2 regions of the Polaromonas sp. P3_A5 genome follow, and region 2 is predicted to be linked to the other one. Evidence: predicted binding sites of a transcription regulator. Region 2 holds the regulator's gene; the other holds the start of a gene.
What was found. Region 2 encodes LexA, which represses DNA repair genes until DNA is damaged. Its sites were predicted from a motif close to ACTGTATNNNNATACAGT; they were not measured.
Positions count from the first base shown of each region.

Region 1: the regulator LexA is predicted to act here: its motif matches at 3,972-3,989, upstream of AC1DU8_RS12775 (PA0069 family radical SAM protein).

Region 1 covers NZ_JBFUGF010000001.1:2,693,353-2,700,006, reverse strand. Annotated here, with positions in the region: gene AC1DU8_RS12800 (acyl-CoA dehydrogenase) at 1-913, shown strand, start outside; gene AC1DU8_RS12795 (NAD(P)H-dependent flavin oxidoreductase) at 1,013-1,975, shown strand; gene AC1DU8_RS12790 (acyltransferase family protein) at 2,051-3,136, shown strand; gene AC1DU8_RS12785 (DOPA 4,5-dioxygenase family protein) at 3,208-3,555, opposite strand; gene AC1DU8_RS12780 (hypothetical protein) at 3,630-3,896, opposite strand; gene AC1DU8_RS12775 (PA0069 family radical SAM protein) at 4,046-5,143, shown strand; gene AC1DU8_RS12770 (GNAT family N-acetyltransferase) at 5,234-5,674, shown strand; gene AC1DU8_RS12765 (amino acid ABC transporter permease) at 5,696-6,364, opposite strand; gene AC1DU8_RS12760 (transporter substrate-binding domain-containing protein) at 6,460-6,654, opposite strand, start outside.
Region 2 covers NZ_JBFUGF010000001.1:2,020,569-2,027,222, reverse strand. Annotated here, with positions in the region: gene kdsB (3-deoxy-manno-octulosonate cytidylyltransferase) at 1-433, shown strand, start outside; gene adk (adenylate kinase) at 620-1,276, shown strand; gene AC1DU8_RS09590 (asparaginase) at 1,373-2,329, opposite strand; gene lexA (transcriptional repressor LexA) at 2,469-3,173, shown strand; gene AC1DU8_RS09580 (hypothetical protein) at 3,310-3,702, shown strand; gene AC1DU8_RS09575 (D-2-hydroxyacid dehydrogenase family protein) at 3,849-4,856, shown strand; gene AC1DU8_RS09570 (type IV pilus assembly protein FimV) at 4,926-6,654, opposite strand, start outside.

The DNA.
Region 1 (6,654 bases), 670 kb from region 2:
GAACTCGGCGCGCTACGCCGTGGGCATGCAAGGCATCGCGATTGCCGAACGCGCCTACCAGAAAGCCGTGGAATTTTCCAAAGACCGCGTGCAAAGCCGACCGGTTGACGGCTCCATCAAGGCCAGCGCGCCCATCATTCACCACCCGGACGTGAAGCGCATGCTGATGACCATGCGAGCCTACATCGAAGGCTGCCGCGCCATGGCTTCTGTCGCTGCTGCGGCGTATGACGCAACGCATCACCACCCCGATGCGGATGTGCGCAAGCAGAACCAGGCGTTTTACGAATTCATGGTGCCACTGGTCAAGGGCTACAGCACCGAGATGAGCCTGGAAGTGACGTCGCTGGGTGTGCAGGTGCATGGCGGCATGGGCTTTATTGAAGAAACCGGCGCCGCCCAGTACTACCGCGACGCCAAGATTCTGACCATCTACGAAGGCACGACCGCCATCCAGGCCAACGACCTGATTGGCCGCAAGACTTCGCGCGATGGCGGCCAGACGGCCAAGGCGATTGCCGCGCAGATCGAAAAAACCGAAGGCGAGCTGCTCAAGCAGGGCAGTGCTGACGCGCTGGCCGTGGCCAAGCGCCTGAAGGCCGCGCGCCTGGCATTCATCGATGTGGTGGATTTCGTGGCCGGCAACACCAAAGCCAGCCCCAACGCCGTGTTTGCCGGCAGCGTGCCTTACCTCATGCTCGCGGGCAATGTGGTGGCCGGCTGGCAGATGGCGCGTTCGCTGCTGGTGGCGCAAGAACAAATCGCCCAAGGCATCGACGTCGCCTTCATGCAGGCCAAGATCACCACCGCACGTTTTTATGCTGACCACCTGCTGACCAAGGTGCCCGGCGTGCGCGACAGCATTGTCGATGGTGCAGACAGCGTCACGGCGCTGGCGCTGGACGCGTTCTGACCTCCGTACACACTGCTATTTATTTGATAGCTGTTAGCGCCCGTCAGTAAAGGGTTGCAGGATGTTTTTTCTTGAATTCAGAATAACAACGGAGCCACCATGTCCAGACTGCCCGGCGCATTGAACAAGCTGCCTTTGCCCATCATCGGTTCACCGCTCTTCATCATCAGCAATCCCAAGCTGGTCATCGCGCAGTGCAAAGCCGGCGTGGTGGGCGCCATGCCCGCGCTCAACGCTCGGCCTGCGTCGCAGCTTGATGAGTGGCTGGCCGAGATCACCGAGGCACTGGCAGCCCACAACAAGGCCAACCCTGACAAGCCGGCGGCGCCTTTTGCCATCAACCAGATCGTGCACAAGTCCAACGACCGCCTGGAGCACGACATGGAAATGTGCGTGAAGTACAAGGTGCCCATCTACATCACCAGCCTGGGTGCACGCGAAGACATCAACGCTGCCGCCCACAGCTACGGCGGCGTGGTGCTGCACGACATCATCAACAACAAGTTCGCGCGCAAGGCCATTGAAAAGGGCGCCGACGGCCTGGTCGCCGTGGCCGCCGGTGCGGGCGGCCATGCGGGCGTCAAAAGCCCGTTCGCGCTGATCCAGGAAATCCGCCAGTGGTTTGACGGCCCTCTGGCGCTGTCGGGCGCCATCTCCACTGGCGGCGCGGTTCTGGCTGCGCAGGCCATGGGCGCCGACTTTGCCTATATCGGTTCGGCGTTCATCGCGACGGACGAAGCGCGCGCGGCCGACGCCTACAAGCAGGCCATCGTTGACGGGAACTCAGACGACATCGTTTACAGCAGCCTTTTTACCGGCGTGCACGGCAACTACCTCGCGCCGTCGATTCGCGCTGCTGGCATGGACCCCGAGAACCTTCCCGAAGGCGACGTCAAGACCATGAACTTCGGCGGCGGTGAAGGCAGCAAGTCCAAGGCCTGGAAAGACATCTGGGGCTGCGGCCAGGGCATTGGCTCTGTCAGCAAGGTCCAAAGCGCCGCGGCCTTTGTGGACCAGCTCAGGCGCGAGTACGAGCAGGCACGCAAACGGGTCTGCGCTTAAGCGCCATCGCTACCTTTGAGCAGCGCTGCGCCTGAAATACCCGCCTTGACCACCGCGACCCGACGCTTTCCCGGCATGGATGCCCTCAAAGGGCTGGCCTGCGTCCTCATTGTTTTGCATCACCTGGCTTTTTACGGCCCGATGTCGGATGTGGTGCACCCGTTCGCACCGGCCTTGATGGACTGGCTTTACGACTACGCCCGCATGGCCGTGCAGGTGTTCCTGGTCGTGAGCGGTTTTCTGGCGGCGGCCTCGCTGGCGCCACAGGGTGTGGCCGTGTTCGGTGCACCTGGCACCCTGATTTTTCGCCGCTACTGGCGACTCGTCAAACCCTATCTGGTGGCGCTGGCCGTGAGCATGCTCGTGGCCGCGTTGGTCAGGCCCTGGTTCGCACATCATTCGGTGCCGGATGCTCCCACGGTGCACCAGCTGCTCGCCCATGTCCTGTTGCTGCAGGACCTGCTCGGGCAGGACGCGCTTTCTGCCGGTGTCTGGTACGTGGCCATCGACTTCCAGCTCTACGCCATGGCGGTTCTCATCTTTGCCTTTGCCCGGCGGTTCCAGTTTCAGCCACACAACGGCGACGCAACGCACACTACTTCGGTTTCGGCCCCACTCGGCGTGAGCCTCATCCTGTTGGTTGCCTTGGCTTCGCTGCTGTTTTTCAACCGCCTGCCGGCCTTTGATATCACCGCCCTCTATTTTTGCGGCTCCTATGCCCTGGGCATGCTGGCCTTCTGGGCCTCAAACCGCCTTGGCGCGCGGCGCAGCTTCTGGCTCGTGACCCTGGCGGTGATGGGCGGGCTGGCCCTGGCGCTGGATTTCAGGGGGCGCCTGGTGGTGGCACTGGTCACCGCCTTCGGCCTGGTCGGGCTGGCGGTGCTGCAGCCACAGTCCTGGCCGGTGCGATGGCTGCAGCAGCGCCGGCTGGTGCAGCTGGGCCAGATGTCCTACTCTGTGTTCCTCATCCACTTTCCGGTGTGCCTGCTGGTCAATGCCATCGTGAGCCATTTCTGGCCCACGCAGCTTGCGGCAAATGTGCTGGGCCTGCTGCTGGCCTTCCTGCTGTCGCTGCTGGCGGGCTGGGTGCTGTATCAGTCGGTGGAATCGCGGCCGATTCCTTTGCGGCCGCGCTGGTTGAGTCGCTTTTATTTGCGTTAAAAAGCAGCTCTTCGCCTTTCTGGACAAGCGCAACTAGCTATTGAATTAATAGCATTCAACCGGAGCCAGGCTCACTGCCTGAACATCTCCAGCTTCAATGCCGCAGGCTCACCCAGCCATGAGGCATGCGTGGTGTGGTCGGCCAGGTCGTCGCCGGTGAGCCCGTGCACAAACACATCCAGTCCGTCGCGGTGTTCTTCGAGCCAGGGAATGACGCTGTCAAACGCCGCGCGGTCAAATGCCAGCTGGCAACTCCAGCGCGGGTGCGGTCCCACCTCTCGTTCATGCACCCGCCCCACGGCAATCCCGAAAAGCGCACCGGCCTTTTCGCACAGGGCGCGTGCCTGCTCAACGGTGCCGGGCCCGAAGTACACATGGGCGTGGTAGCGGGCATAAAGGTTTTCGGGGCGCTGGATCATGGTGAAACGGAAAGGGAGAAGAGGGACGGAAAAATGAAAAAGGGGGCGTATCAATGACTGCATTGGATGAGTCCTCAGGCATCCTCCAGAAACGTCAGGGCCGGTAGCGGTGCATCGGGGTTTTCTTCTCGGGCTTTTGCATGCGTCTGCTTCATGCGCTGCCGGCAATGCGCCAGGTCTTTTACCTGAAACAGGAAAAACACCTCGGCCGCGTCTTCCGCGTTTTGCCAGAGGTGCTCCAGATACATGCCTTGCTTCGCATGTTCGTCCGCGTCCTTTTCCAGCTGCTGTTTAACGGCGGCCAGCGGCGCGCCGGTGAGTTTTACCAGTACGTGTGCCATGGGACGTCTCCTGCTTTAAACCCATTATTGCGGGCCCTGTTGCAGACATTTGCTAAAGGGTTTTTGTTTGAATATACTGTATTTATATACAGTATCTTTCTGCGACCTTGCCGGGCACTGCGCTTGCCCCCACCAAATCTTATTAATCCATGTCCGACGCCATCATCCCGCTACACGCCATCAAGGGCCGAGGCACTGCCACGCGCATGCCGCACCGGTTTGAAAAAGACGTGCGCAACGCATGGGACGACGGCTGGGGTACGCTGGAAGAAGGCGCGGCGGGCGAGGCGCCCCGGATCGAAACCACGGTCACGATGGAAGAAGCGCGCAGCGCCATTGTCGGCAACGATTCGCCCGATATCTTTTTTGACTACAGCATCAATCCCTACCGGGGCTGTGAGCATGGCTGTGTGTACTGTTATGCGCGGCCCACACACAGCTACCTCAATCTTTCGCCGGGGCTGGACTTTGAAACCAGGATCATCGCCAAGCGCAACATTGCCGAGGTGCTGCGCGCCGACCTGCGCAAACGCAGCTATGTTCCCAAGCTGCTTAACATCGGCTCGGCCACAGACTGCTACCAGCCCGCCGAGCGCGAGCTGCGACTGACGCGCAGCATCATCGAGGTGATGCAGGAAGTGCGGCACCCGTTCTCTTTGATCACCAAATCCAGCGGCGTGGAGCGCGACCTGGACCTGCTGGCGCCGCTGGCCGCTGACAAGCTGGCCGCCGCCTACGTGACCATCACCACGCTCGACGGCGAACTCGCGCGCAAGCTGGAGCCGCGCGCGGCCGCACCGCACCGGCGCCTGCGCACCATCCGCACGCTGGCAGAGCACGGCGTTCCCGTCGGCGTCAGTGTGGCGCCGCAAATCCCATTTGTGAACGACGACATGGAGCATGTGCTGGAGGCCGCCTGGGAGGCCGGTGCGCGCAGCGCGTTCTATACCGTGATCCGTCTGCCCTGGGAAGTGGCACCCATCTTCAAGGAGTGGCTGGAGCTGCACTACCCGCAGCGCGCCGCGCGCATCATGGCGCGCATCCACGAAATGCGCGGCGGCAAGGATTACGACAGCGACTTTGCCTCGCGCATGAAAGGCCACGGCCTGTGGGCCGAACTCATCAAGCAGCGTTTTGAGAAAGCCTGCAACCGGATTGGCTTTAACCGCCAGCGCATTGAGCTGGATTTGAGCCGGTTCCGGCCGCCAGCGGCTGCGGGGTCCGAGGGGCAGGGCAGGCTGTTCTGAGGGCGCGCGCGTCAGTTCGACGCTAGGGCTATAGTCCAAAAATGCGTGTGCATCACGCCTCATACTGTTTGAAGATAAAAGGAGTTCACCTTGGCGCTTGACTGGAAATATTCATCGGAAGGCATGGTCGCCGCAGACTGGGAAGAACTGTCGAACCTTTACCGGATGGCCCCACTGGGCGACAAGAAGCCGGCCGACCTGCAGGTCGTATTCACCAACAGCATGTTCAAGTGTTTTGTGTACGACGCCGGCAAGCTGATTGCCGCCGGCCGTGCGGTGGCGGACGGCAAGGATTGCTCTTATATCTGCGACATCGCGGTAGCGCCGGACCGGCAGGGCTCCGGCATGGGCAAGGACATGGTCGCGGCGCTGGTGCGGCTTTCCAGCGGTCACAAAAAAATCATCCTCTACGCGGTGGCCGGCAAGGAACCGTTTTACCGCAAGCTTGGCTTTCGGCGCATGCTGACCGCGATGGCGATTTTTGCGAATACCGAGCAAGCGCTGCAAAGCGGTTTGATCAGCGATAACTGATCGGGCAACCGAGAGCCGGCCCTAACGCAGATAACTGCGGTTCAGCCTCACTTCAAGCTTTTTCTGCAGCGTTTCAAACGAGGCGCTCATGGCCCAGTAAATGCCCGCCGCCGCCAGGTACAGCGGAAAGGGCTGGAAGGTCGTGGCAATCACTTCCTTGGTCGCCAGCATCAGCTCGCCCACGGCAATCACCGACACCAGCGAGGTGTCCTTGATCAGGCTGATCAGGCTGTTGGAGAGACTGGGCACCGCCAGACGCAGGGCCTGCGGGCCGATCACATAGCGCAGTGTTTGCGCTTGTGTGAGGCCCAGGCTGCGGGCGGCGTTCCACTGCCCGTGTTCCACACCGTTGATCGCGCCGCGAATGGTTTCCGACAGGTAGGCTCCCACGTTCAGGCTCAGGCCCAGGATGCCCGCGCTGATCGGGTCGAACTGGATGCCGATGCTAGGCAGGCCGAAGTAAATGACGAAGAGCTGCACCAGCAGCGGCGTGCCGCGCATGCAGCTGACGTACAGCGTTGCAAACTGCGAAAGCCCAGGCACCTTCGCCAGTCGCGTCACGGCCACGATGGTACCGATGATGGCACCGAAGAATACAGATGCCACCGCCAGCAGCAGCGTCCACGCCGCGCCTTTGAGCATCAGTGGCAGGGCATCGCGCAGCAACTGGGTCAAGCCAGACAAATCCATGGGAGTCTCCACAAATAAAAACCCCGGCAGTGAGCCGGGGTTGCTTCAGGGCGCCTGCCGGAAAGCGGCGCGCGGCTGATCGAATGTTACTTCGGTTATTTCACGGCGACAGGCGGCTTGCTCACGTCGCGGTCAAACCACTTGGTGGATATCTTCGCGAAGCTGCCGTCGGCCTGCAGGTCGGCCAGCGCCTTGTCGATGGCGGCCTTGAACTTCGGGTTGTTCTTGACGAAGGGAATGCCGGATTTTTCAAGGTCGCCCACGGGCGCACCGGGCTTGAGCGGCAGCTT
Region 2 (6,654 bases):
CGACGCGGTCGCACGCCTGCTCATCGAGCGCCCGGACTGCGCCATGAGCACGGCGGCGCATGCCATCCAGCAGCTGGCCGACCTGAACAACCCCAATGTGGTCAAGGTTGTGCTTGATGCGCGCCATACGGCCCTTTACTTCAGCCGCTCACCCATTCCGGCCGCGCGCGACTTTACCGGCAAGGCGTGGTGGGAGGCCGGCAGCAGCCTGCCCCGGCCACTCCGGCACGTAGGCATTTACGGCTATCGGGTGGGATTTCTGCGGGAGTTCCCGCGCCTTCCCCAGTCGCCACTCGAGCAACTGGAGTGCCTTGAGCAACTCCGGGCGCTGTGGCACGGCCATCGCATCGCCGTGCACATCACCGGCGACGTGCCTGGGCCGGGCGTTGACACGCCGGAAGACCTGGACCTCGCCCGCAAGCTGTTTTCCTGACCTGCCCTCCCCGGCATGACGCGGGCTCGTAAGTTGCTGTCAGGGGTGCATGCTATCCTTGGGAAAAACACAAGTGTGAGGCCTGCAGGGCGTGCCGGCAGCCCTCCATACCTGTCAAGCAGCCCCTGCGGAAACCGGCCGGCGGTTCGGGCTGACTTCAAGAATTCATAAAATCCGAGGACATCCATGAGACTGATTTTGTTGGGCGCGCCTGGCGCGGGCAAAGGGACGCAAGCGACCTTCATCTGCCAGAAGTACGGCATTCCCCAGATTTCCACCGGCGACATGCTTCGTGCGGCCGTCAAAGCCGGCACGCAGCTGGGCATTGAAGCCAAAAAAATCATGGACTCGGGTGCACTGGTCAGCGACGACCTGATCATCAATTTAGTCAAAGAGCGCATTGCCCAGCCCGACTGCGCCAAGGGCTTTCTGTTTGACGGCTTTCCCCGCACCATTCCGCAGGCCGACGCCATGAAGTCTGCCGGCGTCAAGCTGGATTACGTTCTTGAAATCGACGTACCATTCGACGCCATCATCGAGCGCATGAGCGGACGCCGTTCGCACCCCGCCTCAGGCCGCACCTATCACGTCAAGTTCAATCCGCCCAAGGTCGAAGGCAAAGACGATGTGACCGGCGAGCCGCTGATCCAGCGCGATGACGACAAGGAAGAAACCGTCCGCAAGCGCCTGGAGGTTTACAGCGCGCAGACCCGTCCGCTGGTTGAGTACTACTCCAGCTGGGCAAAGTCAGAGCCTGAACTGGCCCCAAAATACCGTGCCATCAGCGGCATGGGCGGTGTTGACGAGATCACCGCCCGCGCGTTCAAAGCGCTGGCGGGCTGAATCGAGCCTCCAGCGAGTCCATCTGCACCCCAAAGCCGTCAGTCTGACGGCTTTTTTCATTCCAGTTCCCGGCAGACTGAAATCGGAAGGCAGGGTTCAGCTTTGCGCCAACAGCTCGAGCATCATCGCTATTCTCGCCTTCACGGGGCTCAGCCCCTGCGAATCAGAAAACAGATCCCCGGGTGTGGGCAAGACACGACCATTGAGGCACCTTGTCGACCGGACGACCCGCACCCCCGCAGACCGCGCGCGAAGCAAGGCCGCCTCCAGCGCATGGTGCAAGGTGCCATTACCCGTGGCGGCAACTACAAGCCCCTGAACACCCTGCGCCAGCAACGCGTCCACGACCGCACCACTGGCGCCGGCATGGTTCATGACGATCTCAACGTGCGGCCACTGGACCGGAACCACGGAGTTCGCTATTATTTTAATAGCTGCTTGCGCTCGTTCTACATGGGTTTCAGGCCAATTTCGCATTAACCTGAGGAATCCTTCCTCCACATAGCCAATCGGCCCCGCATCACCAGAGTCAAAGGCGTCAACCTTGTAGGTATGCACTTTCTGCACGTCCAGCGCGCTGTGGATGGTTCCGGCGCACACCGCAACCACACCCCTCGCCCCCGCATGACGCGCCGCCGCCATGGCATCCAGCATGTTCTGGGGGCCGTCAGGCACCAGCGCCGTCGCGGGCCGCATGGCGCAGGTCAGCACCACAGGTTTATCGGGGCGGCACACCGCATGAAGGAAATATGCCGTCTCTTCCAGCGTGTCCGTTCCGTGCGTGATAACAATGCCCTGCACGTCCGGCTGGGCCAGAAAGTAATTGACCCGACTGGCCAGCTGCATCCATACCTCGAAGCTCATGTCCTTACTGTCGACCTGCGCGACCTGCTCGGTCATCAAGGGGCCGTACCTTGCCAAGGACGGGACCGCCACGACCAGCTGCTCAACGCCCACCTGGGCGGCGGTATAGCCGATGTTGTCCGACGCACTCGCAGCCTGCCCGGCAATCGTGCCGCCAGTGCCCAGAATCACAATATTTTGAGGATACATAAAACGTAAACTTGCAATCTTTTAAAAACTGGATGAAAATACAGTTACTGGATATTAAAACAGCTACAGCAACGTGCGTACCCAAAGCCAACAGGCAATACGCAAGCGGGCTGAAGTTGTGATTCAAGGAGCAACAGTGATGAGCACACTCGATAACTTTCCGCATTTTCCCTCTGAGGCTCCCAAGCTCACTGCGCGCCAGCAGCAAATTCTGGAATTGATCCAGAGCGCCATCGCGCGCACGGGCGCCCCGCCCACCCGTGCTGAAATCGCCGCTGAGCTTGGCTTTCGCTCTGCCAACGCCGCCGAGGAGCACTTGCAGGCACTGGCCCGCAAAGGCGTCATCGAGCTGGTCAGCGGGACTTCACGCGGCATACGTTTGCGCAATGACGCCCTTCGCAGCCTGAACGAATCCAGAATCAAACAGTTTTCCCTGCCGTTGCAAAGCCTGGCCCAACTCGCCCTACCTCTGGTGGGGCGGGTTGCTGCTGGCAGCCCGATTCTCGCGCAGGAACATGTCGAGCAAACCTATTATTTTGAAAGCAGCCTGTTTCAGCGCCAGCCCGACTACCTGCTCAAGGTTCGCGGCATGAGCATGCGGGACGCAGGCATCATGGATGGCGACCTGCTGGCCGTCAAGCAATCAAAGGAAGCCAAGAATGGTCAAATTGTCGTGGCCCGGCTGGGTGATGAAGTGACCGTCAAGCGCTTTCGCCGCAACAAGCACCTGATCGAACTTCTGCCCGAAAACCCGGACTTTAAAACCATTGTGGTCGAGCCCGGCGAGCCTTTCGAACTGGAAGGCCTGGCCGTCGGCCTCATTCGCAACACGATGCTGATGTAGGCAGTTCACCTGGCCACGCACCAGGTGGCGGGCGTTTGGCCGTTGTGATGGCCAACACCCTGGTGCCGGGGCCTTCCTGGCAATTTGCCAGTTTGCAATCCTGCCTGTGTAAACCTCTCTCATACAGGAGTTCATCATGGGAATCATCAGTTTTTCACATACACCAATGTCGTCAGTCCTGCTGGCACCCGTGCAGGCATTGGTGTCATTGTTTTTGCCGGCGCAGGGTATGGCTGGGGCAAGCCGTTTTTCCGCGCCAGCCGGCGCGCAGCCCAGATCTCACCAGCTTGCGCTACCCTTTGCTTCCGGCGATTTCGCGGCAATGCGCGGCCCGTCTGCCCGCGCCACTGGTACTCTTGCCGTCCAACGCTCTGTCAAGGCGTCCCGACCCAGCCGGCTGCGAGTTGTCCGTGAGTTTGACTCCAATGTCGGCCCAGCGTGCGCTGGCCGCATGGTGATATCCGGCCGCATGGCCGACGTCTGCGCGGAACTTGAGCGCATGAGCCAGCGAGAAACCTCTTTGAGATAACTGGTACGGCAAGCTTCCCACCAGAAGTTCAGCCCGGGCCTATGCGCTTTGCGGCGCCGTCTAGTGCGTTTCCTTGAGATACAAAATCCCCAGTCGGAAGTGACCCCGGCGGCAAGGAAGAAAAATCTTGCAGGCACAATATCGGCATGAATATTGTGATCCTCGACGACTATCAGGACGCGGTGCGGAAACTGAACTGCGCAGCCAAGCTGGAGGCCTACCCCGCCAAGGTCTATACCAACACCGTTAAAGGCATCGGCCAGCTGTCCGTCCGCCTCAAGGATGCCGATGTCATCGTCCTGATCCGGGAGAGAACCCAGCTCAACCGGCAAGTTATTGAAAAGCTGCCCAAACTCAAGCTGATTGCCCAGACAGGCCGTGTCGGAAGCCATATAGATGTCGCGGCTTGCACAGAACGCGGCATCGCGGTTGCCGAGGGCATTGGGTCTCCTACGGCACCCGCGGAGCTGACCTGGGCACTGGTGATGACCGCCATGCGCCGCATTCCGCACTATGTAGCCCACTTGAAGCATGGCGCCTGGCAGCAGGCAGGGCTCAAGTCAGCTTCGATGCCACCCAACTTCGGCATTGGCTCCGTCCTCAAGGGCAAGACATTGGGGGTATGGAGCTACGGGAAGATCGGGCAAATTGTGGCTGGCTACGGCAGGGCCTTCGGTATGCGTGTCGTCATTTGGGGCCGCGACGCATCACTGGAGCGGGCACAGGCCGATGGCTTTGAAGTCGCGGCCAGCAAAGCCGAATTCTTTGAGCAAAGCGATGTACTGAGCCTTCACCTGCGACTCAACGCAGAGACACGCGGTATCGTCACGCTGGAAGACCTGTCGCGCATGAAAACCACGTCCCTGCTGGTGAATACATCAAGGGCGGAGCTGATCGAGCCGGAAGCATTGATCGCCTCCCTCAATCGCGGGCGGCCCGGCCTGGCGGCCATCGATGTTTTTGAGTCGGAGCCCATCCTGCAAGGCCATGCGCTGCTCCGCCTGGAAAACTGCATTTGCACGCCGCATATTGGCTATGTTGAACAGGACAGCTATGAGCTGTACTTTGGCGCGGCGTTTGACAACGTCGTCAACTTCATCAAGGGCACGCCCACCAATATCGTCAACCCGGGGGCCTTGCAAGTACGGCGCTGATGTGACACGCCCAGCCTGATCAAGTGCGCGTAAACCCGGGATTCCCGGCGAGCCAGGCTCAAACTTCGCTCAAGTTTTCTGCGTCGGCCCCGAAGAATCCGGAAAGTCGAGGTCAAACTCGATGAGATTGTTGGCAGCGGCTTGCGGCGGCCGCGCACCAGCGTCGATCGATGGAAACGGGACCAGGTCCCCGCCCTCACCTGCACTCAAATCAATATCAAGGCCAAGCCGGGGGGAAGCGGGAGGCTGCGTCGGGTCGGTTGCACCTGCCACGGCAGGAGACGGCAAAGGCGCCACGATCTGGAACCGGGCTGACAGTGGCTGGATGCTGGTGGGTCCAAAGCCTGCAACGCTTGGGAGCGTATCCGGCATGGTCGGAATCGACGGTGCGTCCGATGGTTTTACCGGTGCTTCGGCGTCGCCGGGCGGCCGGCTAACAATCCTTTTTGCGATCGAGTGGAGGAGCAACAGCTCGCGGTAGGCGGCCAGGCTGAAGACCTCTCCCCGCGAATCCGGTTTGCGGAATATGGACTCTTCAAGTACGTCGAGTACCTTGGGCGTTGGCCAGAGGGCCTCAATCCGCGAGAGGGCCTCCGTGTAATACTCAAGATCGTGCGTATTCGCCGCGTATTCGTCGAATGGCGGCACCTTGGCATTGAACATCTTGTTGAAGTCTGTGCGCAACGCGTCGTAATCCTCCCGGCGTCCCAAGCTGTGATAGAGGTCAAACAGGTCGAGATAGACGAGCGCGCTTGTTTCCACGTTGTCCATGATGTGGTGGCGCAGAACATCTACCGCCTTGTCGGGCCGGCCGAGCGACAGGAAAAAATCGGCCTGTTGCTGCACATCAAACAGCTCTTCGGCATTCACAATCCGCGGCATGCTGCTGATACCGCTCAGGCTAGGCAGAAATTCCGAGGGGAATCTGGATTCGGCAACCCTTGGGCGCGCCACGGCGCTTGAAGCCGGCGTATTTTTCGGCGCATCGAGAAATGGTTCGCTGGGATCGAAATCAACCAGCGAATCGGGCATAGGCCCGGCGCTCACCGATTCAGCTTCTGAGGCCCCGCGCAAAAAGGCTTTCCCGGTGTTACCCGTACCTTCAGTCACATAAGGCGCGCTGTCTTCGGCAAACCCTTTGCCCCACCATGATCCCCGGCTGACACGGCTTTGCTGTCGGCTACGTATCCATAGTGCCAGGATCGCAAGAAGGGAGGCGACCAGCAAGGCGTAAAGGGCGTATACGAGCCAGTTGTTATAGCGTTCACCGCGCGCCTGCTCAAGCTGGCCGCGCATTTCCATCACGGCTTTTTCGGTTTTCTGGCTTCGCGCGAGCATGCCGGCAACATCGGCTTCCAGGGATTTCAGGCGCTGGCTGTCGCGCACCATGTCTTGCGGCTGTGCATTAAGCGCCTGCCACAGTGCGGCGGCAGCAGCGCGCTGCTGGGCGTCTGTTGAGGGCTCCGTCAGCAGCTCCGGCGAAGACCGGAGCACAGGGTCGCGCTCGGCCGCCAGGTCAATGGGGTCAAGTTTCAGGCGAGAACGGAGCTTGCCCGCCGGCTCGGATGCGGACTTGCCAGCCCCGCGAACAGCAGGCGTTGCCTGCAGCAACCCAACTGAGGTAGCCGATCGCAATTCACTGCCTCCGGCAGGCGGGACTTTTCCGGACCTCGCTCTTGGGGCTTTTCCCGGGCTGGAGGGCGCGGAGCCTGCCTGTGCCTTTGTGGCGTTGCCGCCGGCGCCAACAACACCAGGCATCTGCGCCACCAGAGGGGCAGTCGCCACGGCTTCTCCGCCG